Regions from separate parts of the Ruegeria sp. CL5 genome, predicted to be linked through region 4. Evidence: riboswitches for the same ligand, from Rfam matches in the RefSeq annotation. Region 4 holds a riboswitch; each other region holds the start of a gene.
What was found. Region 4 has a riboswitch for cobalamin ahead of ACR0IU_RS10635 (hypothetical protein). Riboswitches for the same ligand answer to the same signal wherever they lie in the genome.
Positions count from the first base shown of each region.

Region 1: it holds a riboswitch for cobalamin, as region 4 does, so the genes downstream of both, ACR0IU_RS20190 (DUF4198 domain-containing protein) here and ACR0IU_RS10635 (hypothetical protein) in region 4, are expected to answer to the same signal.
Region 2: it holds a riboswitch for cobalamin, as region 4 does, so the genes downstream of both, ACR0IU_RS03310 (DUF1636 domain-containing protein) here and ACR0IU_RS10635 (hypothetical protein) in region 4, are expected to answer to the same signal.
Region 3: it holds a riboswitch for cobalamin, as region 4 does, so the genes downstream of both, ACR0IU_RS07750 (DUF1636 family protein) here and ACR0IU_RS10635 (hypothetical protein) in region 4, are expected to answer to the same signal.

Region 1 covers NZ_JBQFPS010000015.1:20,000-27,366, reverse strand. Annotated here, with positions in the region: gene ACR0IU_RS20200 (acetolactate synthase large subunit) at 172-1,845, shown strand; gene ACR0IU_RS20195 (aldehyde dehydrogenase family protein) at 1,842-3,227, shown strand; cobalamin riboswitch at 3,340-3,542, shown strand; gene ACR0IU_RS20190 (DUF4198 domain-containing protein) at 3,673-4,458, shown strand; gene cbiM (cobalt transporter CbiM) at 4,465-5,076, shown strand; gene ACR0IU_RS20180 (cobalt ABC transporter permease) at 5,073-5,654, shown strand; gene cbiQ (cobalt ECF transporter T component CbiQ) at 5,654-6,436, shown strand; gene ACR0IU_RS20170 (energy-coupling factor ABC transporter ATP-binding protein) at 6,433-7,083, shown strand; gene ACR0IU_RS20165 (glycosyltransferase family 2 protein) at 7,161-7,367, opposite strand, start outside.
Region 2 covers NZ_JBQFPS010000001.1:665,889-673,255, reverse strand. Annotated here, with positions in the region: gene cobN (cobaltochelatase subunit CobN) at 1-1,575, opposite strand, end outside; gene cobW (cobalamin biosynthesis protein CobW) at 1,581-2,636, opposite strand; gene ACR0IU_RS03310 (DUF1636 domain-containing protein) at 2,633-3,013, opposite strand; cobalamin riboswitch at 3,099-3,301, opposite strand; gene ACR0IU_RS03305 (NAD(P)-dependent oxidoreductase) at 3,447-4,394, shown strand; gene ACR0IU_RS03300 (glycosyltransferase family 2 protein) at 4,691-5,698, shown strand; gene ACR0IU_RS03295 (class I SAM-dependent methyltransferase) at 5,691-6,302, shown strand; gene ACR0IU_RS03290 (glycosyltransferase family 32 protein) at 6,412-7,236, shown strand; gene ACR0IU_RS03285 (glycosyltransferase family 2 protein) at 7,251-7,367, shown strand, end outside.
Region 3 covers NZ_JBQFPS010000003.1:359,553-366,919, reverse strand. Annotated here, with positions in the region: gene ACR0IU_RS07765 (ATP-binding protein) at 1-1,600, shown strand, start outside; gene ACR0IU_RS07760 (peroxidase family protein) at 1,597-3,249, opposite strand; gene ACR0IU_RS07755 (catalase family protein) at 3,268-4,335, opposite strand; cobalamin riboswitch at 4,667-4,874, shown strand; gene ACR0IU_RS07750 (DUF1636 family protein) at 5,113-5,469, shown strand; gene ACR0IU_RS07745 (ABC transporter ATP-binding protein) at 5,466-6,251, shown strand; gene ACR0IU_RS07740 (ABC transporter substrate-binding protein) at 6,268-7,215, shown strand; gene ACR0IU_RS07735 (iron ABC transporter permease) at 7,217-7,367, shown strand, end outside.
Region 4 covers NZ_JBQFPS010000005.1:136,180-143,546, forward strand. Annotated here, with positions in the region: gene recR (recombination mediator RecR) at 1-348, opposite strand, end outside; gene ACR0IU_RS10620 (YbaB/EbfC family nucleoid-associated protein) at 413-757, opposite strand; gene ACR0IU_RS10625 (DNA polymerase III subunit gamma/tau) at 959-2,719, opposite strand; gene ACR0IU_RS10630 (protein-tyrosine phosphatase family protein) at 2,890-3,393, shown strand; gene ACR0IU_RS10635 (hypothetical protein) at 3,397-3,804, opposite strand; cobalamin riboswitch at 3,892-4,112, opposite strand; gene ACR0IU_RS10640 (alpha/beta hydrolase family protein) at 4,234-5,091, shown strand; gene rsgA (ribosome small subunit-dependent GTPase A) at 5,126-6,154, opposite strand; RNA gene ffs (signal recognition particle sRNA small type) at 6,313-6,411, opposite strand; gene ACR0IU_RS10655 (bifunctional 2',3'-cyclic-nucleotide 2'-phosphodiesterase/3'-nucleotidase) at 6,451-7,367, opposite strand, start outside.

The DNA of each region.
Region 1 (7,367 bases), on a different contig from region 4:
ATTGTTGGAGAGTAAGCGCGGAACCCAATTCCGAGGACAAGCTGTTTCCCAAGCGACAGCGATTGCAAGACGGCGGTTAATCGATGGACCTGAACCTCGTTCAAAATGGTGGTACATTTAGTTTCGTGGCCACCCCAAGCTCACCGATCTGTCGTGAAATCAGGAGATTACATGTCTACCAATGACCAAATCGTATCGCCAATTAATAAAGCTTCTGATCTGCTGGTCGCAGCGCTTGAGGCGGAGGGTGTTGAGTACATCTTTGCTGTTCCGGGAGAAGAGAACCTGGATGTTCTGGAATCTCTAAGAACCTCAAAAATTGAGTTGGTTCTCACGCGTCACGAACAAGGAGCGGCTTTCATGGCTGCGACCTATGGACGTCTGACGGGTAAGGCCGGGGTCTGCATGGCGACGCTGGGGCCGGGGGCTACGAACTTTGCCACACCAGCGGCCTATGCTCATCTGGGTGGTATGCCGCTGATCATGATCACGGGGCAGAAACCCATCAAGAAGTCGAAACAGGGCCAGTTTCAGATTGTCGATATTGTTGGGCTGTTCGATCCGATCTGTAAAATGTCCAAACAGATTGTACACGGCAACACTATCCCCTCATTGATCCGCGAAGCCTTTCGTGTCGCGCAAGAGGAACGCCCCGGCGCGGTTTTGTTGGAACTTCCGGAAGACATTGCAGCCGAAGAGACTTCTGAGCATGTTCTTGAACCGCATCAGCGTCACTATGCCGTGGCCGGTGATGCAGTTCTGACCGAAGCGGCTGAGATGATCCGCGCTGCCAGGATGCCGCTTTTGCTTTTGGGGGCCGGGGCGAACCGAAAACACGCCCGCAGCGCACTGAGCAAGTTCGTGAACGATACTCAGATTCCATTTTTCAATACTCAGATGGGTAAGGGTGTCGTGGATGAGCGGTCCGAACTGTTTTTGGGCACAGCCGCTCTGTCGGATGGTGATTATCTGCACTGCGCCATCGACCGTGCTGATCTGATCGTCAACGTGGGTCACGATGTTGTGGAAAAACCGCCGTTCTTTATGGAAGAGGGCGGCACCAAAGTGATCCATGTTAACTACAAGGCCGCGCAGGTTGATCAAGTTTATTTCCCTCAAGTTGAAGTGGTTGGTGATCTGGCGCAATCCATCTCCAAATTGGGTGAGTTCCTGCAAGGACCTTTGGAATTTGACCGAAGTTACTTCCAGCGGGTCAAAAACGAGACCGATCTACACACATCAGAAGGCGCTGATGATCCGCGCTTTCCGGTCATCCCCCAGCGGTTTGTAGCTGACACACGTAAAGTCATGGGGGACTGCGATATCATCGCTTTGGACAACGGTATCTACAAAATTTGGTACGCCAGAAACTACCAGGCCTATCAACCCAACACGGTTCTGCTGGACAACGCGCTTGCGACCATGGGGGCAGGCTTACCTTCGGCCATGATGGCAGCGAAGCTATATCCTGAGCGTAGGGTTATGGCCATTTGCGGTGACGGAGGGTTCATGATGAACAGCCAGGAGATTGAAACCGCCGTTCGTCTTGGCCTCAATCTTGTTGTTACTGTTCTGAATGACAGCTCGTACGGAATGATCCGTTGGAAGCAGTCGGATGCGGGGTTTGATGATTGGGGATTGGAATTTAAGAATCCTGATTTTGTGCAATACGCTAACAGCTATGGTGCTACGGGTCATCGGGTCGAAAGGACAGAAGATCTGGTGCCAACCTTTGAAAAAGCGTTTGAAGCAGGTGGTGTGCATCTGATCGACTTGCCGGTCGATTACAGTGAAAACCAACGCGTTCTCATTGATGAGCTTGCGGCGAAGGTCTGTCTGATATGAGTAATGTTGTTGAAGTTCTGAACCCGTTTGATCTTGAGAAAATCGGTAGTGTCGAGGTTAAAAGCTGGAACGATATCAATGTCATGTTGAATGTGGCACACGGTCTGCACCGTGATCGAGGCGCTTGGTTGCCTGCTTACAGGCGGATTGAGGTTCTGAAGAATACAGCTCGGATCATGTCCGGCCGCGCGGAAGACCTTGCGATGCTAATCGCCAGCGAAGGTGGCAAACCCTTGATTGACGCGCGCATCGAAGTGACGCGTGCCATTGATGGTGTCGAGCTGTGTATCCATGAGATCGGTCAGATGGCGGGTCGGGAAATACCGATGGATCTGACGGCGGCAGGATCGGGTCGGATTGCCTTTACACAGCGTGAACCTATCGGCGTAGTGGTTGCCGCAAGCGCGTTTAACCATCCGTTGAACTTGATCGTACATCAGGTGGCGCCGGCTGTGGCCACTGGATGCCCGGTCCTCGTCAAACCGGCACTTGATACACCACTGTCATGCGAAGCATTTGTCGACATCCTGTACGAGGCTGGCCTACCAAAGGAGTGGTGCCATCTGACAATTTGCCAAAATGATGTAGCTGAACGGATGATCACGGACGCGCGTGTCGGATTCTTTTCTTTCATCGGATCGGCACGTGTCGGTTGGATGCTGCGCTCGAAGCTGGCGCCGGGGACGCGATGCGCGTTGGAGCACGGCGGAGCGGCGCCAGTTATCATCGATGAGACAGCGGACATTGATGCCATGATCCCCTTGTTGACCAAGGGTGGATTTTATCATTCCGGTCAAGTTTGTGTCTCGGTTCAGCGTGTTTTTGCTCCATCAGGGATGGCGGAAACGGTCGCTCGAAAGTTGGCAGAAGCCGCCTCAGCGCTGAAGGTGGGTGATGCCCGTGACGCCAGCGTGGAATGTGGGCCACTGATCCGTCCGGGTGAAGTTGATCGAGTAGAACAATGGGTAGACGAAGCGGTTGCGGGAGGTGCCCGCGTAATGACAGGGGGTAAACGGCTGGGCCGAACGACCTATGCTCCGACTGTCCTTCTAAACCCACCCGCTGATGCGAGCGTGTCCACCTCCGAAATCTTCGGGCCGGTCGTTTGTGTTTATGAATATGATGATCTTAGTGCTGCATACGAAGCTGCAAACGCTCTTCCTTTTGCATTTCAGGCGTCGGTCTTTACCAAATCCCTGGATACAGCAATGCATGCCGTGCGGTATTTGGACGCCACGGCCGTCATGGTGAACGATCATACTGCTTTTCGGGTCGACTGGATGCCATTCGCGGGTCGCCGTCAATCAGGGTACAACACCGGCGGTATCGGCTACACCATGCATGACATGACGCAAGATAAGATGGCTGTAATACGGCTGTGAAGAAGCTGTCAGGATCGATCCGATGCTGGTCGAGCGAATGTGGGTACTCTAATTTCGCAAATGGCCCGCTTAGTGACGGAAACGATTGTTGACCGTGCTTTGCATGTTCTGGCATGAACACGCCATGTTCGGTTCCGGGGGATTCCCCTGGAAGCAATAGGGAATGTAGTGCGGTGCTCTTCGCGCCAAATCTGCAACTGCCCCCGCAACTGTAAGCGGCGAGCGCGGCTGACAATGCCACTGGGATATCCCGGGAAGGCCAGCATAGCGCTTTGACCCGCAAGTCAGGAGACCTGCCGAACACGCGCCCTCGGAAAGGGTGCTCATTGTCGGCGACGGGGTGTGCGCCTTATCCGTTTGTCTCGGTCGACGAACGGACGCGGGCCTTCCCCAAGTCAAAACCAAATATGTGCCGGGGAAGGCGCGACCTGAGAAGGACTGAGTTTTGAAGAAATTGCTTTTGGCAGCAGCAGCTGCTGCAGTGATGCCTGCGTTTGCGAGCGCTCATTTCCTAATGGAATACACAGAAAACACGATGATCGAGCGACCCGGTGATGTGCCGGTAAAGCTGATATTCTGGCACCCGTTTGAAGCTGGTCATGTGATGACGCTTGAAAAACCGGAAGAATTTTATGTGATCCACAACGGCAATAAAACCGATCTGCTGGACACATTGGAAGAAACCACATTTGACGGCCCAGACAACAGCGCCAAGGCGTTCAAAGGCTCGGTCCCGGTGAAGCGTTCGGGCGACTATGTGGTGGTGACCGTTCCTGCGCCTTACTACGAAGAATCTGAGGATATTTATATCCAGCAGATCACCAAGGCCTATCTGAACCGAAATGAACTGCCCACCGACTGGGATCAGCCGCAAGGTCTGGCAACAGAAATCCTGCCGCTTAACAAGCCCTACAACATCATTGCTGGCTCAACTTTCACGGGTCGCGTGCTGAGCGATGGCAAACCAGTTGCAGGGGTCGAGATTGAGATCGAATACATCGCCGCCGCCCCTGACCTCAAAGGCACGGGCGCCGCTGCACCGACGGTGTCACCGCTGCCAGGTGGTGCGCTGGTAGCGATTTCGGACGAGAATGGCTATTTCAGTTTTGGTGTACCCAAAGCCGGTTACTGGGGTTTCGCCGCTCTGGGCTCTGGTCCGAAAACCGAGCATGAAGGTAAAGAGCTGAGCCAGGATGCCGTGATCTGGATCCGCGCCTGGGATCTGGAGTAAACCCTTATGCACATTGTAGATGGTGCTCTTTCGAACCCTGTCGTAATCGGCGGTGCGATCGCTGCTGCAGGCGGGATTGCAATGGGGCTGAGGTCGCTGGATCTGGATCGCATTCCCACAGCGGGTGTTCTGTCAGCCAGTTTCTTCGTTGCTTCGCTGATTCATGTGCCGATTGGCCCATCTTCTGTGCATCTGATCCTGAATGGCCTGGCCGGGCTTTTGCTCGGTTGGGCCGCCTTTCCGGCTTTGTTTGTAGGGCTGCTGTTACAGGCTGTATTCTTTGGATTTGGCGGATTGACTGTGCTTGGGATAAATGCGCTGAATATTGCCCTTCCGGCGGTACTGACCTGGATGATCTTTGGCCGCCTCATCGCCCGAGGCTCGGCCATTCAGGGGGCGATTTGGGGCGGTATCGGGGGGGCGTTCTCAATCGCAGCCACAACCGCGTTTGTTGCCATTTCACTGGCGATGTCCGGTGACGCGTTCCTGCCTGCGGCCAAGCTGGTGTTTTTCGCCCATATACCGGTTATGGGCATTGAAGCCATGCTTACGGGGTTTGCCGTGATGTTGGCGCGCAAGGTGAAACCGGAACTGTTCAAAAAGGCGGTTTTAACATGAAACAACTGGTTGTTATTGCCACGCTGATGCTCACACCAATTTCGGCGCTCGCACATAAGGTCATCGCGGGGGTTTTCCCCGCTGGCGAAGCGATCGAGGGTGAGCTGGGGTTCTCCAATGGCGATATGGCAAGCGACCAGGAAGTTTTCGTCTACGGCCCCGATGGTGCTGAACTAGGTCACACCGTTACCGATGGAGACGGGTTCTTTTTGTATATCCCCACAAAACCTGTTGCGCATACCTTCAAGGCCGATCTCGGCGCGGGCCATGTGGCTGAAGTGACCATGTCCGCAAACGAGGTGGCCGAAATCATGGGAGTTGCCGTTGAGGTTGCGGAGATCGGTGCTCAGCCGACGACTGTTGCAAGCGTTGGAACCGTGATGGTTGCGTCTCTGTCCGATCAAGAACGCGCCGCGATTGCTAAAGTGGTGCGCGACGAAACCCGCCCCTTGCGCCGAGAAATTGCCGCCTATCGCGAACATAACGATATGCAAAGTATTTTGGGGGGCATCGGGTATATCGTTGGTCTCTTTGGTGTCGGGTTCTATTTCGCCGCACGTCGCAAGTTGGCCGCCTGATGGCACATGCGCTGGAACCCCAGGCCAAAACTCTGGCCGAGGCAGGTGGGATTGAGCCCTACGGGGTGATCGCGGATTTGGATCCGCGGATGCGCATCGCGATAACATGTCTCTTTGCCGCCGTCACCGTTGCACTAAGTTCAATCCCCTCATTGTTGATCGCGCTTTCAGTTTCGATCGGGCTGTTGCTGATGTCACGGTTGCCCATTCGCCGAACTCTTAAACGTATGGCGATGATGGACAGCTTTATCATCTTCATGTTGGTGCTTTTGCCATTCTCCATGCCCGGAGACACCATGTTCACCCTCTTTGGATTTGCGGCAAGCTGGCAGGGGTTCTGGAAAGCCATTGAGATCGCGCTGACGGCAAACGCCGTGATATTGGCGCTGATGGTCCTAGTAGGGTCGATGGAGCCTGTCACATTAGGTCATGCATTGCACAAACTTCGCTGCCCGGAGGTGCTTGTGCATCTGTTGATGTTCACGATCCGCTATATCGAGGTGCTGCGCGAAGAGTACCTGCGTCTGCGCGGCGCGATGAAAGTCAGAGGTTTCCGACCGGGCACCAACTGGCACACCTATCGCAGCTTTGGTTATCTGGTCGGTATGATGCTGATCCGCGCCATTGAACGTTCCGAGCGCATTCTGGACGCGATGAAGTGCCGAGGGTTTTCGGGTCGGCTTCTGTTGTTGCAGGAATTTAACCTGACCCGACGGGATTATTGGTTTGCCACGATGATGTGTGCGATTTGTGTCAGCCTTCTTATTCTGGATTTTCAATGACGATCCTTAAGCTCGAAGACATTTGCTTTTCGTACCCGGGTCACGCCCCGGTTCTGGACAGAGCGTCGCTGCAGCTTGAGCCTGGTCAACGGTTGTCGATTGCAGGTCCAAATGGATCAGGAAAATCCACACTTTTTCGCATTGTCCTTGGCCTTCAAGCGCCCTCTTCTGGGCGCGTGAACATCTTTGGTAAGGATAGGTGTGTCGAGGCTGACTTTCACGAGGTTCGCCGCCGTATAGGATTGGTGTTCCAAGACCCTGACGACCAGTTGTTTTGCCCGACCGTGGCGGAAGATATCGCTTTTGGCCCGCTCAATCTTGGGCGCAGCACGACCGAAGCGCTTGCCATCGTTGACAAAGTGCTGAGCGATCTGGATTTGATGCATCTGCGCGACCGTATCACGCATAAACTTTCAGGTGGTGAAAAACGGTTGGTGACCCTTGCCACCGTACTTGCGATGGAGCCTGAGGCGTTACTATTGGACGAGCCGACCAACGCGCTTGATGCCAAGAATGAAGCACGGCTTCTGGAAATTTTGCAGGGATTACCTCAGGCGATTCTATTGGTCAGTCATGCCCCTGCGTTCCGCCGCTCGTTGGCGCCCGAGACCCTCGAGCTCCGACGTGGGAAGCTTGTAACGGTGTAAGGCTGATACGCTGCGATCGGATGCCGCGCGTTGGCGGCAACCATCAGATCCAATGGAATAGGCAGATCAGCCGAAGATCATGTTGGTTGGTTCAACGCCATTAGATCGGGATTGGCAGAGACATTCCCTCGTTCGGGTAGAACCGCTGAATGACGCGAGCGATTGCCCGCAATCATAGACAACAAGAACCCGGAAAAAAAAGTTTGCACCCCAATAACAATCATCGTGAACGCAGCGATCAACGTGCGCATCTCGTTCAATGCCGCAAAGTCCGAGGCAATCCA
Region 2 (7,367 bases), on a different contig from region 4:
GCCTATCCCTTTGCGCAGCCAAAGGTAAAAGGCGACGTAGCTGTGACGAGGCGTGCGCGAAAGGTCATGATAGTCATCCTCTCGCAGCTCTGGCGTGCCGCGTTCTGGCTGCAGCGCAACCACAGCGTTGCCACGCCGAAGGGCCGTGAAATGGAATGCTCCATCTGTGAACGCTGGATCGTCCTCGGGGTCTCCCCAGACCGTCTGCAGATCGGCGCGCAATTGATCGGGTAGCTCTGCATGCGCCATCAGGTATTCCTGCAATGACCACGAAATCCGGGCGCCCAGCAGGGTTTCGGCAATCGGCTCGGCCGGTGCGGTTGCATATCCCTCATTCTGAAGATCGGTCAGCATCGCTTCGGCAGAAGCGAGCGCATCAAGGCCAACTGCATGCGCCATCTGCCAGTCCTTACCCGGGTAAGTCGACAGAACCAGCGCCGGTATTTGATCCGAACTGGGCTTTTCGTGCAGGTCCAGCCAGCCAGAGACCCGATCGATGACAGCTTCGATCCGGTCAGGTTCGGGCTGGTGGGCAAAACGTGAATATTCCAGATAAGGATCGCGCTTGCCCGGCTCTTTGAACGACACGATGCCCGCGTTAATCCGCCCGTCGACCTCGGGCAGCACCACATGCATGGCGAGGTCAGCAGGCGAAAGCCCGCGTTCCGCTTCTGCCCAGGCTTTGCGGCGCGAGGTCGCGAGGGCGACCTGAAAGACGGGCACATTGGCAGCATCCAAGGGTGAAGTGCCTGATGTGCCCTTGCCCGAAAAGGAGGTGGCATTGATGATCGCCGAAGGTTTCAGCGCCACGATCGTCTCACGTAACCAGTCTGCGGCGGTTGGCGCTTTGAGCGACGGGGCGAACAGGCCAATGGCCTCGAATCCACGCGATCGCACACTGCGGATCAAAGCCGCGATTGAGGCAGTGTCGGCAGAGGTCAGGTAGGCCCGGTAAAACGTGACGATAATGCGTTTTGCATCGCCCGAAAAAGCTGTGTCCGCCGGTATCACGCCACGATCCGGGCACCAGGCGCCGTAATCCGGTATGGTCTTTGCCCCCATCACCGGACCGGCATATAGTCCCGCCGCCAGTGCCATCTGCGCGAGCGCGGCCTGTGCCGCAACCTGTCCGCCGGTATCACACAGATGCGCCAAGCGCCGCAGGGTTGAGACGGGAAGGGTGGAGTACTCATCCAGCCGCGTATCCTCGCGCCCGTCCGCAGGCAGGACAGCCAATGCGATCCCCTTGGCCTGTGCCAGTGCCAGAACCTGCTGCAAGCCGTAAGACCAATATGGCACGCCGCCAATCAGGCGGATCAAGATGCCTTTGGCCCCCTCAAGCGTCTGTTCGACATATGTATCGACAGAAAGGGGGTGTTTTAGAGCTGTCAGGTTGGCCAACCGCAGGGTTGGCATGCGCCCGTCTGGCCCGCCACCGCGATGCCAGCCCGTCGCGAAAGCGCCAAGGTCACTGTCAGAAAATGACAGCACCACCAAGTCCGCCGGGCTCTGGCCCAGATCGGTTGGGGTCTCGGATTCCTCTAACCCGTGGCTTTCGCGGAAGACGACGTGCATGAATCTTACTCGGCGGCCTCGGTCACACCCACAAGGATATCACGGATTTCGGCCTCTTTGATATCATCATGCTCGGCGATGACCACAAGGCGCGAGCGGCGCTCTTCACCAGGTTCCCACGGGCGGTCATACTGATGACGTACCCGCGAGCCGACGGCCTGTACCAGCAGGCGCATGGGCTTGCCCTGAACCGCGGCATAGCCTTTGACGCGCAGGATGTTCAGTTCCTTTGCCAGGCGTTCGATCTTGGTGACCAGATCCAGCGGATCAGCCTGTTCCGGCAGTTCGACGATGATGCTTTCAAAATCGTCATGCTCGTGATCGTGATGACCATCATGATGGCTGGGACGCGCTTCCATGTCGTCCTCGGCGGCAGCTTCAAGGCCCAAGACAACGCGCACGTCGACGACACCTTCTGCGACTTCGACGACGGGTAGGGGGCGAGGGGCTTCGGCCGCGATGACCTCTTTGGCTTTGGCGACACCTTCGGGACCAGCCAGATCGGGCTTGGTCAGCAGGATGATGTCGGCGCAGGAGATCTGATCTTCAAACACTTCCGATAGTGGCGTCTCGTGGTCGATCGATTCATCGGCAAGGCGCTGGGCGTCTACCGCTTCGACATTGGGTGCAAACCGACCAGCGGCAACAGCTTCGGCATCGGCCAAAGCGATCACGCCGTCGACGGTGATTTTCGAGCGAATGTCTGGCCAGTCGAACGCTTTAAGCAGCGGCTTAGGCAGGGCCAGGCCCGAGGTTTCGATCAAGATGTGATCTGGGCGCGGTTCCAGCGCCATCAGTGCCTCGATCGTGGGAATGAAATCGTCGGCCACAGTGCAGCAGATGCAGCCATTCGCCAGTTCCATGATATTTTCTGCTGGGCAATCCGGGATTGCGCAGGATTTTAGGATATCGCCATCGACACCCACATCGCCGAACTCATTGACTACAACAGCCAAGCGCTTGCCTTGCGGGTTCTGCATCAAATGCTTGACCAGCGTCGTTTTGCCCGAGCCCAGAAAGCCGGTGATCACGGTGACGGGGAGTTTTTCGAGATTGCTCATTTCAGGGCTCCAATCGGGGGAATACGGGCCGCGCAATTCTTGCGGAAGTGTTCTGGGCGTTCACGCCATTTGACCAGACCGTCCTCGGTTTGAAGATACTTGGTGGCACCTTCGACAATAGTTTCGACGTGGTCGGTTTCGCTCAGATGTTCATAGACGAATGTCCATCGATCAGGTCCACCACGCAGCACGATAGAACAGCCCTCATCGCAGTTTGAAAGGCATTCTACTGCTTTCAAGGTGATGCCTTCGGGCAGGTCAGCCTGTTCTAGCGCTTTGTGCAGCAATGTGCCGGGGCGTTGGGCGTCGTCTTCGACGGGTAGGCCGCGACGACAGGTGGTGCAGACTAGCAGTTCGACCGGTGTGGTGTCGGTCATGTCTCTCATCCCCCCAAATCCTCTTCGTGGGGGACGGGGTTTCATGTGGGCTGATTAAAGCCCCACACCGGAACACCCCGTCCGGTTTCATCTTCGGGCGTTGGCAGGTCTCCCGGCTTGCGGATGTCAGAGCGGTGCTCTGTCGGATGTCCCGCCTTCCCGGCATTCGCCAGTGGCTTGGGCACCCTCTCCGGTCACGGTCGCGGGGGCGGCTGCGTTTGACGGAAAATCCGCTGACGCATTCCCTTTTCATCTGCTGCTGCAGACACCAACACTTGGCTCTTGGGACAGCATCACCCCCCTTGTCAAGCGAGTCTCGCTCAACTGTGCGTACAGGGGCAAAAAAGCGACCTCTGAGGGTCGCTGGACGGCATGACTTAGGTCAACGGGCGTGTTGGCATGTGCATCGAAAGACGAATAGGGAGAGCGTCATATGAAAGTAGGCTTTATCGGGCTGGGAAACGTGGGCGGAAAATTGTCGGGCTCGCTGCTGCGCAATGGGATTGACCTGACCGTTCATGACCTCAACCCTGATCTTGTGTCCGGTTTTGTCGCGCAGGGTGCGAAGGCAGCTGAAAGCCCCGCCCAATTGATGCGTGATTGTGACGCTGTGATTACCTGTCTGCCATCTCCTGCCGCCTCGGACGCGGTAATGCAGGAGATGCTGTCCGAAGTGACATCCGGTAAGATCTGGATGGAAATGTCCACCACCGACGAAGCGGAAGTAAAACGATTGGGTGCTTCGGTGATCGAACGTGGGGGGGCTGCAGTTGATTGCCCGGTATCGGGCGGATGTCATCGGGCGGCTACGGGCAATATTTCGATTTTTGCAGGCTGCGATCGGGAAACATTTGAGTGCATTCTGCCGTTCCTGACGACGATGGGGCGCCGCGTTTTGCACACAGGCGATCTGGGATCGGCCTCAGTGTTGAAGGTGCTGACAAACTATCTGGCAACTGCAAATCTGATCACTTGCGCCGAGGCTTTGGTGACCGCAAAGGCTGCAGGGATGGATCTTGGTACGACCTATGAGGCGATCAAAATTTCGTCGGGCACATCATTTGTGCACGAAACGGAAAGCCAGGTGATTCTGAATGGGTCCCGCGATATTTCATTCACCATGGATCTGGTCAAAAAGGATATCGGTCTGTTTCAGGAGGTCGCCGACCGCGCCGGGGTGCCGCTGGAGATAAACCCGGTGATGATGGAAATCTTCGACGACGGAATCGCTCGCTACGGTGACCGGGAACTTTCCCCTAACATTATCAAACGCCTTGAGGAAGCTACAGGACTGGATATCCGTGCTCCGGGGTTCCCCGCGGAAATGCAGGATGATGAGCCGGAAGAGCCGGGTTACGAAGTGGTTCCTCAGAATCGGTAAAACATAATGTGCTGATGTTCATGAAGAGTTTCGTTTGATGATGCCACAGCTATCTGCGGTTCGGAGGTGGCTATTCGGATTGTCGCGGGAAAGTTCTGATGAAGTCAGCGGTTAACTCAATATTAGTTGGCGCTGAATGCAAATTGAGTTCCATCATTTTCATCAGACCCCCTCCCTCGAGGGGCCGAGGTGCGGTAGCCAGTTATTCCTGGGACTTGCTTCGTTGGACAAATTTCGGAGGCTATTCTAAACAGATCAACAATAGTCCGATAATGGCACAGGCAAGAGTTTAACTTATGGGAAACGAGACCTTTCTCATCGTGACGACGATGAAGAACGAAGGGCCATTTATGATCGATTGGGTGGCTTACAACCGCGCAATCGGGTTCAATGATATCCTGATCTATACCAACGACTGTTCTGATGGCACAGATGTCATCGGTGATCGGATGCAGGCCTTAGGCTGGGCGCATCATGAGCGCAACAAGGTTGGACCACGCGCTGCGCCCCAGAACCGGGCTTTTACCCGATCTCGCAGTCATCCAAGCTATCAGTCCGCAAATTGGATCATGAGCCTGGATGTGGATGAATACATCAATATCCGTTTGCCTGAAGGCAATGTTCAGTCACTGGTAGAGGCAAGCGGTGAAGCTGATGCAATATCGATCTGTTGGCGTATGTTCGGAAATGCCGGCTTAAACGACTTTGTCGATCAACCTGTCCCTGAGACATTCTTTCAGGCGGCCACCGAAGACGGCTACCCGCATCACCGGACAAAAGGTTTCAAAACGCTATTCCGAAACAACGGCAAGTTCAGCCGGTTTCGCGCCCACCGTCCTCGGATCAATCCAGAGGACGCCCCAAATCCCGACGCACCGTACGAAGGGGTGTTGTGGAGAGATGCAGGCGGAAACCTCTACCCGGCAGATCAGGTGAAATGGAAAGCGTGGCGAGGATTCAGCCATGAATTCGCGCGTATTCACCACTATGCAGTGCGAAGTACCGATAGCTTTCTTGTCAAACGTGAACGGGGCCGGACTAACCATGTTGGCCAGGACCAAGGTCTGAAATACTGGCTTGTTATGAATCACAATGACGTCGAAGATCGCTCGATCTTGGGCCACATGCCCGCCATGCATGACATCAAAGCCGAGATGATGGCTGATCCACAGTTGGCCGAACTTCACCACAAAGCCTGCGAATGGCATAGTACAAAAGCCGCAGAGTTGAAGGCCAGACCTGATTGGCTCGATTTGGTTGAGGCCTTGCAGAATTCTCATATCGGAGAAGACGCCCATGGCTGAAACCGTATCCGCCGAAGACCGCCGCAAGAAACAAGCCCTGCAGCGCGAGCGGAAAGATGCGCTGAGGCGCGAAATGCTCAGGACAATGCCGCACGGAAAGCTCAGCGTTGAAATCGGCGTCTGGCGGGGCGAGTTTTCGCGGATATTGCTCGACGAATTGAAGCCTTCCAAGTTGTGCCTCATCGACCCATGGGGCGTGCAGCCCGACGCAGATGGCGGTGCTTCTTTGGCCGGAGCGCGTAGCCAAATCGATTTGGACCGCATCTATGAAGCGGTAAAAGATACGTACGCAGCTGAGATAGCGAAGGGTCAAGTCTCAGTTATTCGCGATTTTTCGGTTCCTGCACTGCGCCTGTTCGAAGATCAGAGTATCGGTTTTGTATATCTGGATGGCGACCATTCATATGAAGGGGTCAAAGCGGATCTGGATGCGCTGTTGCCGAAGATGATCGAAGGCGGGGTTATCATGCTGGATGACTATCACCGGCGAGGCTGGTGGAAAGATGGCGTAATGCGTGCATTCCACGAGTTTTTGGGCGCAAATTCTGCAGATCTGCGTCTTAAGGCGATCAAGGGCGCTCAGGTCGCGGTTCAGAAGCTTTGATGGCTGTAATCTGCAAACATCCAATTCAAACGGGCAGAGCCATAGTGCAAATCAGGTTTCCGATTGGTTCGCCTCAGGTTCCATCAAATCTCGGCAGGGGAGAGAAGATTTGACTGAGCGTGTTGCGTCGCTGTGGATCGGAAACAGGCTAACGATACTCGAGAAGCTCTGCCTGAAGTCGTTCCACGACCTAGGCCAGACGCCAATTTTGTATTGCTACCATCCAATTGAAAACATCCCCGCATATGTCGAGATGCGCGATGCACGCGAAGTTTTGCCTTTGAATGCAAATAACCGGATTTTTGTCGATCCCGTTTTTCAATCTCCTGCCGTGCATGCCGATCTGTTTCGCCTGCATCTCATGGCAAAGACTGATGAAATCTGGGTGGATTGTGATATTTATGCGCTCAAGCCATTTCAATCGAGCGAGGGGTATCTGGTTTCAAGTCGGCGGGATGGGCAACGTCGCGTACAGAACTGTGTTCTTCGCCTTCCCTCGTGCAGCCCGGCCTTGAAGGCTTGGCTTGAGTTTGTGGCAACCAAACCCTGTATCCCACCTTGGTGGGATAGACGTACATCGCGAGTGTATCAGCGGCTTTACGGAAAGAAAGCATCATTCAGTACGCTTCCCCTTGGCACAATTGGCCCCCTGTCGGCGTATCATTTCTTGCTTGAAAGTGGTGAAATCGAACGGGTGCTACCTGAAAGAGAGTATAGTGCGCTTCCTTTTTCCAGTCGAAAAGAGTGGGTTAGCGAGGATGTGGGCCAGCTTGAAGAATTTGACTGGAGATCCAAATCATCTATTCACTTTTTTTCGTCAGTTATGCGACCTCGTCTGGCGAGATCACGAAATCGGGTATTGGCCTCAAGTTTCTTTGGCGGACTCTTGATAAAACACGGCTTGGCCGATGATCCTGATTTCACCTTGATTTAGAGTTGGGCTTCGCAATGTCGGACAAAATACTCGTCTACACGACTATGAAAAACGAAGGCCCATTCGTTATTGATTGGGTGTCTTACTACCTGTCTCTCGGCATTGATCACTTTCTCATCTACACGAATGAC
Region 3 (7,367 bases), on a different contig from region 4:
TCCCGCGACACTTCACGACCTATTGGCGCAGCAAATAGACGAGGTGGGTGAATTGCGCCGAACAGCGGTCGAGGCAGCGGTCATAGGTAGTACATTTGGCGTACCTATGATGGCGCATGTCAGCGGCATCTCAGAAGCTGAAGCTGATGAGGCAATACATCAGCTAGCATCAACAGGTTTACTGCAACACTTACCCGGTACAGGGAAAAATGCGAGCGAGGCCTGGCGGTTCAGGCACGAACTGGTACGCGAAGCTGCCTATCAAAGCCTCGTACGGGACCGGCGTGCGCATTTACATCGACGCGCAGCCGAAGCACTGAACGCACAGCCTGAGGCGGCCCGCAAACCGGAACAGATTGCACGTCACTGGGAGTTGGCAGGCGCGCCCGGCAAAGCCGTGGCTGCCTGGATCGAAGCCGCTCGCATAAACCTGCGTCGCCACGCCAATCAAGAAGGCGCACAGCACGTTAGAAACGGACTGCGATTGCTGCAGAAACTGCCTGTCGAACATCGTGATGAGGCCGAACTTTCCTTGCAGTTTTTACTTGCAGCTGCCGAACGCGTCCGGATCGGATATGGCGCGGACTCTGCAATTTCAGCGTTCGACCGTAGCTTTGAACTTTCCAAGAAACTCGGAGATCGACGCACTTTGGTGCGCGCTGGCAGGGGTCTATTTACCGCCGCGATGGTCAAAGGGGATTATCGCAAGGCCGAGCATTGGGGACAGGCGATGATCGATGCCCATGATGATCACCATACGTGCATGGTCGGCAATTACATACGTGGATCAGCGCTTGCACCGCGGGGACAGTTCATAGCTGCGGCAACTGCGCTGGAAAAGGCAGCTTTGCACGCCGAAGCACACGCTGCTGAGGCAGGAAACAGTCCGGATGTCGCGGCGATGTTGCAGATCGAGAGCATGGCTGCCTTGGTCGACAGTTTCCTGGGGAATACTGAACGTGCTTTGGCTCGCGCCAAAAGTGCGGTTGATGCTGCAGGGGCATTGGGGCAGTCGCTGACGGTGGCAAATGCGATGCATTGGCAGACCGAGATCTACATGCAGACCGATCATCCGGATTATCCGCATATGGCAAAGACTTTTGCAAAGATCGTGCGAGACAGTGTTGGCCCATTTTACAACGCGGTTGCAACCGCGCATCTCGCGGGTGCGTCGATACGTTCGGGCGAACCGGCAAAGGGCGTCGCCTTGCTGCAATCGGCCTGGGAAAAAATGCATGCAACTGGAGCCAAGGCGGCAGGTGTTCTTGTCCATACTGAACTTGCGCGTGGCTTACTCGCGCTTGGTCAAATCCCACAAGGTCTGGAAGCAGTTGATGCTGGTTTAAGATTTGCGGATCAAACCGGAGAGCGGAATTACGAAGCCGAGCTAAACCGGATCAGAGCTGCGCTGCTGGCAAAGCAGGAAGACGCTTCTGATGAGGCCGAGGCCGCGTGCCGAACGGCGATACAGGTGGCCCGTGATCAGGGAGCTGCTCTGTATGAGAAACGAGCATTGGAAGATCTGGCCCGTCTGCGACCAGTTGACCCTGAGATTGCTGCACGTCTTGCCAAGCTGAATGATGCCGGGGTTTCGGCCTAGCGCCTTCGGCCCAATGCACAGTCATCCTGGGCAAGATTCAGACCAACAAATTCAGCGACCTGCGCAAATGAAGAGGTTTTTAGCAGCAGCCGATGACCCGTTTGCGAAAAGGTCTTGGCCGAGTACAGGTTCTTTGAGACCATTGGGTTGTTCATGAGTTGCGTGATCGCGTCATACCCCACCATTGACGTCATCAAGTCACCCATAATGACAGTCCCCTTGTGCTGCTCGGCGAACAAGCCCGGAAACAACTCGATCCGGTCAACATTGCAATACATTCTGCTCAGGTCGGCGATTAGCTCGTCGGCGAAGGGCTGATCCCCGACAAGATCCGCGATGCTCGAGTGTACTCGACGTTTAAAATGATGACGATAGGCGTTCAGCGAGGGAAGTCGTGCTTTGCGTGTAAGAGCAATCGTTGCTTCGACCGGTGAGGGCACACCTTCTGCAGGCCTTTCGAACAGAAAATCAGGTGTATTGCGCAGCGATATCCTGGCTGCGGGTTGGCGCGAGAGAGAGCGGATCATTTCCTCAAGTCCCGTTTGTTCGACGAGTCTAGGGTTGAACCGGAATCCAGTCGGCTCGACCTGAGCGCGGTCGATGATGAAACGCTCGGGGATCATTGAATGCCAACGGTACAGCAAGTTAAATTCAATCGCGATTTGGTTTGAATGATGCCAACGCTGCCAGCGGTTGACGCCGACCGGCAGATGAAAAGGCATGTTTGCCACGTGGCTGATATAGTCCTCAATCACCAGCTTGATCAGCAGCGCGATCAGAGTGCACCGCGTGGTTTGGAACACGCGCTCTTTATCCCAACCGTCAGTGCCGCGTTTCTCGCGCCAGAGAAGATCGGCAAATGTATTGTGCGCGCGCATCATCAATGTGTTGATGGCAGTATAGCCGATCGTGCCGTTGCCGTTGTCCAGGCCGGTTGCGTGAAAATCAAGCAGCCTTTGATCGACTTGTTGGCACGTCAGTTCGGGATGCGCGCGTTTTAAGGAGTTGCGCAGCTTGCACGGATCATGCAGGGGCCGCGCGGCATTATCACCCTCGGCGAGACTGCCATCAAATGGCGGGGCCAGCTTAACTCCACCGGATTGATCTTTTTTGAACAGCTTCGGCGGCCACATCTCGCCATTGTCGTCCATCCGAAACGCCAGTCGGTGGGTCATTTCGCCTGTTTCGGGGTCTCTTTCGCGCAGCATATCAGTTTGAAAATCGTTCAACCCGTAGATCTGGCATAAATCGACTTCGTGGTTTGAATCAGTCTGATCAAACGGTCCGGTTGGCCCGAAGGTCCGCAGAAAGCTGTCGGTGAACCATTGCGCGACCGAGATGAATAGAACGGTCGTGCCTTGCGGGCACAACAAGGTAAGCGGGCTGCCATCTATCTGTGTTCTGCGGCGAAATAAGTCGGCCACTTCGCTTTCCGATGGCAGGATCGGCGAAGGATCTTCGGGCGTTGTGTGACGACCAATCCAACGGTTGGAATAGACGCCTGGCCAGCTGGTATAGTCCGCACCCAATGTATAGGGCCGCGGCCGGTGCACCCGCGCTGCATTCGCAAGCCTCATGGCTGAGATATAGCTTGTCGTGCGTGGTGCGATCTTGAACCCAAGATTGATAAGATCATCAATATTCAGCATCTAAATGGCTCCAATTGATCATCGGTTTGGAAAACGGGCGCGGGCGAGGCTGAGGTAAGTCTTAAGTCGGATTGCGTTGATCGGGCCCAGAGGTTTGTGCTCAGCGGTCACACGCCATGGCGAAAATGACAGGGTATCACCATCGAGCGGATCAAATTCTGCATCTTTTTCGATGGTAATATCTGCGATGGGTGTAACCGTGCGATGAAACGGGTCAAGTGGTGCGTCTGGCTTTGGATCGCAGGCCCATCTGACGCGGTTATCGAGCGGATCGAAGTCGCCATCGTTACGCGGTGGTTCGATTATACAGAACTCAAATCGATTGCCGTCACTGGCGACGTCCTGACGGAGTTTCAGGCTGATGCCGTCATGCTCGTCCACCGGTTTAGTTGCTACCTTATGTCGAACGCTGCGGGCGAGGTATCGTACTGTCAGGTCAGTCCCCAGCCGATAGGGCGTCGTTGACCAGAAATGCGCCTCGAATGGCGACTGCATGTAGTTCGAGGCAAAATCGCTCGCAGTCTGAAGGCGTCGCCTGCCTTTTTGTGTGGCAAATGCGCGAAACAGGGCCACCAACCCTCGAACGATCAGCTTCAATGACCAGCTGCGACGCTTATTTGCCGCGTGTTGTAGGGCTTGCAGTGTGGCGATCAGGCTGCTTAGCCGTTCATAATCGTCGGAAAGGTAGCTGGGGAAAGTGTCCCGATCGACAAGAACAAAGTCGAACTCATCGCTGATTTGCGAGATGTTGAGTTGTGAAAGTGCCTCGACGTCGATCAGTTTGGTGCCCGGCACATCAAATAGTTTGACCGCCATTCCATGGGCATCGGTTTTACGATCATCCAGATGCGCACCGTTGGAAAAGCGAACTGCTGCAGAATAACTTGCTGCTTTTTCGAAAAGGCCATGGCGCAACCTTTCCGGCAGATCGTCCCGGATTGTGAAAGTGGCTTTGACACACCCATGGCTACGCCCATGTTGCGCTCTTAACCTTCGACTTTTCCATTTCGCGATCGCTTCAAAATTCTGGTCGATGATATCGTCAACCACGTCTTCAGGTGAAGTGTTTGGCAAATAATGTGTCAACGAACCCCCTTTCCCGAGCAAGCCCAGGCAATAATTAACCTCTACAAATATATCTGACAGCCAACCCCTTCTAAATGCCCGCAGATTAACCCTTTTTGGTTTTTCTTTCAAATGAGGTGACTTATGGCAGCCTTATTGCCTCATTCCTTTCGATCTCAAACAGCCGTTTTCGCGTCAGAATGAAGTATACCGGTCAATAATTGGTGGGGTGGGATCAATTGATTTACGACTTCGAAATGGACGCGGTTGGCACCGTATTCACTAGCGTTGCGTTGGCTTACCTTCGAAGACTTAAGCTTACAGAAAGTTATTGACGCATTTCTTGATCTCGGGCACTCAGGCAGCAGATGGTTCCCAACGATACGTCAGAGGGATGAAAAGGGAATACGGTGAGGTATGCCACGCGGCGCCAATTCCGTAACTGCCCCCGCAACTGTAAGCGGTGAGCTATGCCAAATAGCCACTGACCCCAAGGGTCGGGAAGGTTGGCCAAGCGCGGACCCGCAAGTCAGGAGACCTGCCATCAATTGTTCAACCAACCCGGGGCGGGGCGTCCTGGAAGGAGGTATTGATGACACGTTTCACACGTGTGCACACGACTGGCAGCTTCCGTCTGCGCTTGGAAACAAGCGGAGTGAGAAATGCGAAAATCGCTGATCAATACATTGTCGACAACGTGAACCGCCGACGCGGGGTGCCCAACGCGGTGTTCAGAATACTCAAAGCGTTACGATATAACATTGCAAAAACTTTAATTGCGCAATAAACGGTGGCGAGATGACGAACAATGTTGATCATATCCTTCTTGTCTGCGCGAGCTGCAGAAGTGGCGAAAGTGCAGACAAAGTACCCCAGGCGTTGAAGCATAGATTGCCGAGGGAATTTGTGATCCGCTCTGTGAATTGTATGGCGGGTTGTGAAAGGCCAACCACCATCGGCTTTCAGTCCCTTGGCAAAGCACAATATCTATTTGGTGACATTTCTACAGATGAAGATTTGGACGCGATCGTTGAATTTGCCCATCAGTATCTGCGCAGTGGCGATGGTTGGACAAATGCCTCTGATCGGCCACGGGCATTGTTCACAAAAACTCTCTCACGCCTGCCGCGTATTGAGCTTGAGGAAGTGCTATGACCAAGCAAAGCTTTCTGATTGCCGAAAATCTGGAATATTACGCGCTTAACGGAGATATCTTGTTGCAAGGCGTTTCGTTCGCCTTGGACGAAGGCGCTATTCTTGCGATCGCTGGTCCGAACGGGGCAGGTAAAACAACGCTTTTGAATCTACTCTGTGGTGCCGAGGCACTGGCATTGGGGGATGTGCGTATGAATGGACAAAGCCTCAAGCACCTATCCGCAAAAGAACGCGCCCGCATGATAGCCGTTGTCAGCCAGCAGGAATTTCCTGACGGGCGTCTGTCACTGCGTGATTATGTGGCATTGGGTCAGATTCCCATTCGCGCAGATCGCTCGGCCGAAGATCATGCATGCGAACTGAACCAGATACTTGACCTCACTGATCTGGCTCCATTGGCAGAAAAGAGGATGGCTCAGCTTTCTGGGGGCGAGCGTCAGCGTGCGCATATTGCGCGCGCCTTGGCACAAAACCCCTCATTGCTGTTTCTCGATGAACCCACCAATCATCTGGACCCAGACGCAAAGGGGCGGATGCTATCGCTGGTCGCCGATCTTGGGGTCACAGTGGTAATGATCGTGCACGATCTGGTCATGATCCCTGAATTCGCCACACATGTTGCTTTGATGAAATCCACGCGCCTGACCGGATTTGGCACGGTCGCCGAAGTTCTGACGCCCGAACGGGTCCGTGAAACCTTTGGCGTGGATTATCTGTGCTTTCACCATGAGGGTCGCGTGATACCGGCTCTTGATATCCGAAGAACCACTGTTTCTACATAAACTCAGGAGAATATTGATGAAACACATCTGGTCCGTGGCTTTGGTCACTGCCATTGCAAGCAGCGCTGCAGCGCAGGAAGTCACCGTGGACAATTGCGGCGAACCCCTTGTGTTTGAGACGTTGCCGGAACGGTTGGTCGTGCATGACATGAACATGACGGATATGGCTTTTGCTTTGGGGCTACAGGACAAGATCATCGGCCTCACCGGGATCACCGGCTGGTACAAGACCAGCCCGGAATTCGATACCTTGCGGGGTGACATTCCGGAGCTCGCGCCGAAATACCCCACTGTTGAGAACCTCGTCGCAGCGGACCCAGATTTGTTTTTCGCGGGCTGGTATTATGGAATGAAACCGGGTGGGGATGTGACACCAGACACATTGGAACCCTTCGGGATCAAAACCATGATCCTGACAGAGAGCTGTGTGCATTTGGACAAGGATCGCCCCGAGTCCAGCATGGACCTGCTGTTTGACGATGTTCTGCGTCTTGGCAAGGTTATGCAGGTCGAGGACAAGGCCGAGGCGCTAGTGAGCAAATGGAAAGACGAATTGGCTGCGATCGAAGCGCAAACGACCGAGCTGCCGAAACCTCGAGTTTTCTTGTTGGATGGTCCGGCGGATGCACCGTTCACTGCTGGGAAGTTCGCCATTCCCGATGCTATGATTGCTGCGGCGGGTGGTGAGAATGTCACCCATGACATGGATACAAGCTGGGGGCGTAGTTCCTGGGAAGCCGTGGCCGCATCTAACCCCGAATTCCTGGTGCTGCTGGATTATCAGACCGGCAACGGCGCAGCAGATACCTTCAAATTCCTGCAAGAGCATCCGGTGATGTCGCAGACAGATGCCGTCAAGAATGAGCGTTGGATCGGCTTGCGGTACGAAGAATTGACACCTGGCCCCGCAAATATTGAGGCGATTTCGAAAATGGCTCAAGCGATGCATCCGGGCCTCAACTGATATGGGCCGATTTGGCCTAACACTTCTGCTGGGGGCGGCTATTTTGGCCGCCCTTGTGCTGGTATCCACCATTTACGGAACTACCTCGATCCCGGTGTCTGAGACATTTACTGCTATTATGCGTGGCACGGGTATCGACGACGGCGAGATGT
Region 4 (7,367 bases):
GCCATCCAGTGCTGACAATGTGCCGCCCAAAACATGGTAGCGACCCTTGAAAACCCCGGCGCGCTCCATCGCCCAGAGGTCGGCGACGTCTTCTACGACGCACAGTTCCCCGGTTGCACGGTCTTCGCTATTGCAGATGTCGCAGATATCGGTTGTGCCCACATTGCCGCAGTTTAGGCATTCACGGGCAGTGACAGCCACCTGCTGCATGGCATCTGAAAGCGGCGTTAGAAGCAGGGCGCGTTTGCGGATCAGGTGCAGGACGGCGCGTCGGGCCGAGCGAGGGCCGAGGCCGGGCAGCTTGGCCATAAGGTCGATCAGATTGTCGATGTCGCTGTTCGAACTCACCGCGAAGCTCCTGCAAAGAGGCCGGGTAAGTAAGCCCCGGCCATTGATCCGTCAGGAGGGTGTATCAGAACGGCAGCTTGATGTCTGCGGGCAGACCCATGCTTTCGGTCAGCTTGGCCATTTCAGCCTGCGAGCGCTCCTGCGCCTTGGTCTGGGCGTCCTTGATCGCAGCGAGGATGAGATCCTCGACCACTTCCTTGTCATCGCCGTTGAAGATCGACGGGTCGATATCCAGACCTTTTAACTCACCCTTGGCAGTCGCGGTGGCTTTGACCAGCCCGGCGCCAGATTCACCGACAACCATCAGGTTGTTCAGCTCTTCCTGCATCTCGGTCATCTTGCTCTGCAAGTCCTGTGCAGATTTCATCATTTTGGCCATGTCACCCAGGCCGCCGAGTCCTTTAAGCATCGGTAATCTCCTGTCACTCGATTTGAGGCCTAGATACGAAGCGTAACCGCGCGACACAAGAGGTCAGGACACTCCCGCCCGTCGTCAAGACCTTTGACAAGACCTTTCCTCCCGTTTGGCCCGGGCAGGATCGTCGGCGTCAGCCGAGGAGCCGTGGCGGCACGGGAGCACCTGGCTGAATTGAGGAGATCGCTTACAGGATCAGTCTTCCTCGAACGGATCCCATTCGTCATCTACTTCGGGCAGGGCTTCAGTTTCGACCTGAGCAGCGCGTTGCTCGGCTGTTTCGATGCTTCTGATCCGCGCTTTCGGGAAATGACTCAGAACCGCTTGCACCAGTGGATGCTTTTCCGCTTCGGCTTTGAGAGCCAGATCAGCAGCATCCCGAACTTCCGCAATTGTCGGAGCGTCGCCTTCTGAGACAATCGATACTGCCCAACGGTTACCCGTCCAGCGCTGCAGCGATGCACCCAACCGTTGAGATAGATCGGTCGGGGCATTGTCGGTCGGGGTAAATTCAATCCGTCCCGGTTGGTACGACACGAGGCGTACCCCGTTTTCGACCTCGACCAACAGTTTCACATCCCGGTTGGCACGGATTAATTCAACCACATGTTCAAAAGTGGGATACCGCGCTAGTGCTGCCTGTACGTCCTGAGCCAGAGCAGCACTCGGTCCGCCTGCATTCCCACCGATGGCCGAAGAGGTATAGGCCGGTCTGGCAGAGGCCTGTGGCGCAGGGCTCGCCTGGCCTGGCACTCCGATGCCCGATCCTGGCCCGCCATTGGGGGGTGGAGGTGCATCCTTTAAGCGCTTGATCAGTTCTTCCGGACTTGGCAGGTCGGCCACATGGGTCAGGCGGATCACAGCCATTTCTGCGGCCATCATGGCGTTGGGTGCAGCCGAGACCTCTTCCAGAGCTTTGAGCAGCATTTGCCACATGCGGGTCAGAACACGCATTGGCAGCGCTTCGGCCATCTGTTGGCCTCGGGCACGTTCGTCGGGTGAAACGGTTGGATCTTCGGCGGCATCAGGGGTGATTTTGACCACTGAAACCCAATGGGTGATCTCAGCCAGATCGCGGAGCACAGCCAGAGGATCAGCACCTTCTGCATATTGTCCGCTAAGTTCGGTCAAAGCACCGGCCGCATCACCGCGCAGGATCATGTCCATCAGATCCAGCACTCGACCCCGATCCGCCAGCCCGAGCATGGCGCGCACCTGATCTGCGCTGGTTTCACCCGCACCGTGCGAAATCGCCTGATCCAACAGCGAGGTTGCGTCACGGGCGGATCCTTCGGCGGCTCGGGTGATTAGCGCCAATGCGTCATCGGCGATCTGCGCATTCTCGGATTCAGCGATCTTGCGCAACAGGCCGATCATATCTTCGGGTTCGATCCGCCTCAGATCGAAACGTTGGCAGCGCGACAAAACCGTGACCGGGACCTTGCGGATCTCGGTCGTGGCGAAGATGAATTTCACATGCTCGGGTGGTTCCTCAAGCGTCTTGAGCAGCGCGTTGAAAGCGCTGGTCGATAGCATGTGGACCTCGTCGATAATGTAAATCTTGTAGCGTGCGCTGGCGGCACGGTAGCGGACACTGTCGATGATTTCACGGATGTCGTTCACACCAGTCCGGCTGGCGGCGTCCATCTCCATCACATCGACGTGGCGGCCTTCCATGATGGCGACGCAATGCTCGCACTGACCGCAGGGTTCGGTGGTGGGTTTACCTTCGCCATCAGGCCCAATGCAATTCATCCCCTTCGCGATGATCCGGGCTGTGGTTGTTTTACCGGTGCCACGGATGCCGGTCATGATAAAGGCCTGAGCGATCCGGTCCGCCTCGAACGCGTTTTTCAGTGTGCGTACCATCGCGTCCTGACCGACCAGATCGGCAAAGGTTTCAGGACGGTATTTGCGGGCAAGAACCTGGTAGGCGGGGCTTGGCGTATCGGTCATGTCTGCTCTGTCGGATTCGAGTTATGCCGCAGCGTAGAGGGCCCCGCTGTCCGCGTCCACAGCAAGCCGCGAGGATTTTCATTTTGGATTGCTGGCCGACGCGGTTAATATCGTACAGTCTAAGACCAGCCAGAAAGATTTTCTGATCAGCGTTTCGGGGGGAGCGTAGAATGGCTCAGATTGTTATCCATGCACTTCAAGTGGGCGGGGGCACGCTTGCGTTAACTTCAATGCCAGGGCGAGGAGGAGACTATTCCGGTGATCTTGATGCGGTTGCCGGATGGAAGCCCGGCCTTATTCTGTCAATGACTACCGAGGTCGAGATGATCCTTGATGGCGCCAGGGATTTTGGGGCCGATGTTCGCAGCCGCGCTTGTCGCTGGGTTCATCTGCCAGTCGAGGATTACGGTATACCCTCCGACGACATTGATATGCGCTGGGTGGATGCCAGCGAGTCTGCTCGCCACGCATTGTCGGGTGGAGGCCGAGTACTAATCCACTGCAAAGGCGGATGTGGCCGCTCTGGTATGGCTGTATTACGCTTGATGGTCGAGTGTGGAGAGCACCCGGACGAGGCATTGAAAAGGTTGCGAGCGATACGCCCATGTGCAGTTGAAACCGACGCGCAGCTGCGCTGGGCGACTGCGCCTGCCAGTGTCTTGGTAGCCGAATAGCGATCAAGCCGACGGACGGTATTCAGCCTGCGCCCGAGTACTTCCGCCCAGGGTTAACACTTCCAGCATCGCGCAAGGCGGTCGGGACAAGGTGCCTCCAGGGATGGGGTGCGAGTCCGTGCCAAACATCAGGTCTGCATAACTGTCCAGATGGTCGATCGCGACGTCTGAATCCGCATCACAGAACACTCGGGTTTCTTCGGGACCGGAGCGAAATCGGGCGGTGCACCCACTGGCGCAATGAGTCAAATCGCAGCTTCCTTCGATTCCGAATCCTGCGGTGGTCGTGGGGCCAGCTTTTCCAACCGAAGTGGCCAGTGCCCGTGCCAGTCGTGCCAAAGCGGGGCAGTTTTTCCCGGTCCGTTGGCAAATTGTTGCCGAGAATTTATGCGTGTTGGTCTTCCAGATCATTCATGCGCCCTCCGCGCAGGGCAGGGGCATCAATCAGGAGGGACAGCATGCATGCGGTCTTGCCCTGCCCGGACACCCCGCCCGAGTTTCAGTTTCGATTTGATGGCAGGTCTCCTGACTTGCGGGTCATTGCTTTGCCGACCTTCCCGACCTTCAAGGCCAGTGGCATTTCGTCATCGCTCTCCGCTTACAGTTGCGGGGGCAGTCTCGGACTGGGTTCGTTCCGGTTTTATCCGGGCAGAACCGCACCGTGTTCCCTTTTCATCCCGGCCCGGTTGGGCGCGAGAACCATCACGTCATCGCTAGCGGTACAATCGTTCGGGAGTCAAGAAGATTGATGATGGCATGTGACGCACGGTCCAGCCACGTCAACCTTGACTCGGCGCGCCTTGGGTGAACTGATCGGTTCAGTTGATTTCAGAGGGCACCATGTTGGACACACAGGAAGCGGTTGTCACCGAGGACATTCAGTTTCAGTCCGGCCCGGCAATACTGTCGGCACGGCTCTATCACCCTGTCGCAGAACCGGACAAAGTTGTTGTGATCAACGGTGCAACCGGTGTGCCCAGAGATTACTACCGGCATTTCGCAAGATGGCTCGCAGAAGCGCACGGAATGGCCTGCCTAACCTATGACTACAGGGATTTTGGTCACTCTCTGACAGGCTCACAAAAGCAATCGCGTGTCACCATGGCGGATTGGGCGCTGATCGACATACCGGCTGCACGGACCGAAATGCGGCGGAGGTTTCCACAGGCTAAGCTTTGGAGTATTGGGCATTCTTTGGGCGGGATGTTTGGTCCGATCCAACCCGATATCGATCAGATCGACAGGATGATCTGTGTCTGTTCCGGTCTGGTAACGCTGAAGGATCATCCTTGGCCTTACCGCGCTTTGGCGACGTTGTTCTGGTACGGTCATGCGCCCCTGGCGGTACTTGCGCTCGGGTATTTGCCCGGAAAGGCTTTGGGTTTTGGAACAAATCTGCCATCCCGAGTTTACTGGCAATGGCGCAAATGGTGCACAGCGCCCCAAAGTTATGTACCCGAAATCGGAGACACCTTGCCGGCAAACCGCTGGGCCGACATGGGCAGGCAAGTTGACATATTCGCCTTTGAGGATGATCAGGTTGTGCCCCCCCAGGCGGTTTGGCGGCTTGCCGATCTCTATGGTTCAGGTGCGCGGCGCCATCTGCTTTCGGCAAATGAATTCGGGTTATCCGAAGTCGGCCATATCGGCGCGTTTGCCCGGCGAAACGCTGCCGTTTGGCCCCGGTTGATCTCCTGAAAAGCTAGGCACCGGTAACCGGTGCCCAGAAAGGTCAAAGTCCCTTGCGGGATTTTTTCTCGTGCATCACGCTGCGCACCATTTTTCCAAACGCTTTATCGCGTGCGCGTGCCTGCGCCACCGAAGCCGAATTGTGCTGATCTTCGCGACGCAGCTTGCGCCATCGGTCCAGCCGTGCGGGATCAAGTGCCCCGGTTTCGATTGCAGCCTGTATCGCACAGCCGGGCTCGGTGTCGTGCTGACAATCTGAGAATCGACAGTTCAGGCTCAGGTCAGAGATGTCCGAGAATACCTCGTCCACACCCTCTTGCGCGTCCAACAGGCGTAACGCACGCATGCCGGGTGTATCGACTAACCAACCTCCGTTGCTCATTCGATGTAACGCACGTGCTGTTGTTGTGTGCCTGCCACGCGCATCATCTTCGCGAATGCCTGCGGTGGCTTGATCCTGTCCAGTCATCCCGTTGGCGAGTGTCGTCTTGCCAACGCCAGACGATCCGACCAGGGCGCTGGTCTGCCCCTTCGGGCACCACGACAGGACCTGTTCGATATCGGACTGATCCAAGGCATTTACGGCCAAAACTGTCAAAAACGGGGCCAGTGACTGGGCCTGTTCGACATAAGCAATTGCGTTGTCGCAGGTGTCCGACTTGGTCAGAACGATCACCGGATAGCTGCCTGCCTGATGGGCCAGCGCAAGATAGCGCTCTAGTCGGGGCAGGTTGAAGTCGGCATTGCAGGAACTGACGATGAACAGCACATCCACATTGGCCGCGATTAACTGTGCTGCGACGCCTGTGCCCGCAGCCCGGCGCTGCAGCAGGCTGCGCCGTTCCAGAACACTGCGTATGCGTTTGTTTTCATCGGTCAGCACCCAATCTCCGACGGCAAAAGCACCAGTTGGTTGGTCTGGGGAGAGTAGGTGAGTCTCGCCTTCTGGACTCAACCCGATCAACCGATCCCGGTGAACGGCTGCGATGCGAAAGGGGAGAAGAGACGGCTCAGCCGCATGCTGAGCTGCAAAGTGAGAGGACCATCCGAGGTCCGATAAGGAAAGTGACATGTGTCTGCCTGTGATCAGAAACAACAATCCTGTCGAATGGCGAACGCGCATTCGCAGGTGAGGTATTCAGGCAGTCAGCTGGAAAAAAGAATCAGAACCGGTCTGCCCGAAGGGTCATTGCTACAATCATAAACGCCCTCCTACGGCTAATGGGTTCAAAGTGAGAGGTTGGACATCGACCCAAGCGGGGCTCGTTGTGGCTGCTTCCTTCCGGACCTGACCAGGTTGGCGAGGCGCTCGCCCGCGCCAACCTCTCGAACATCGATATAGGCCTCCGGCTGTAAAATGGCAACCCGTCAGAAGGTCAGATGAATGCGCATAAACCCATCGGTATCACGGGGCAGTATCTGGGGATCATAATCCGCCAATTCTTCCAGGTATTTGTCCGCGCCGGGACCGGTGGTCAGAATTGCTCCGCGGCTTTGGGTCGGCACAAACGAGAACGGCTGAGGAGCTTGTTCCAATGGGTCGAGGGGCGATCTTCCTGAGATGTAGTCGCACAGGATTTCGTGAATGCGCAGCGACGGCAGGTTGATCTGATCTGCTTGAAAGTCGACAGGAAAATGACCGCCCCCGCTGGCGCGATAATTGTTGAGTGCAACAACAAACCTTTGATCGGGGGCGATAGGCAGCCCTTGAAATGTAAGATCGCGAACGCGGCTATGGCCGGGATCTGTGATCCGTCCGGTTGCATCGAAACGAGCGGGTTGAGACAGGTCGAACCGGCAGGTCACGCCATGCAGTACATCAAAATAATACCCCGCCCGCAGAGGATCGATGAGGTTGACGGGATCATTCAGCGAAAGCTGATTGAACAGTCCGGCGGACATCTCAAGCCAGTCACGAACCTGTTCCCCGGTGATAAAAGTGGCGCGCAACTCGTTTGGAAACACGCACAGATCAGCCACATTGCGTACCGAGATTCTGCCCGCCGGGACATCGGTATAAAATCGAGTGCCTGCGCGGCCTCCGAATTTGGTCGGGGCGGCGGCTGACAGGACGGGATGGTCTGCCCATTCAGTACTCAATAGGTACGGCCGAAGCGCTGCAGCTTGAGCGGTTGCGATAAGCGCCAACCCACGATCAGGGGCGCAGAACGAAAAATAGCTGTGTAAAGGGTGTGGGACATTGCCGACGGGCTTGGCTGCGCGGGCGCGTGTTGCTGTGTGGCCTTGGGCAAACAACTGCGCCAACTCCGGGCAATCGGTCACCG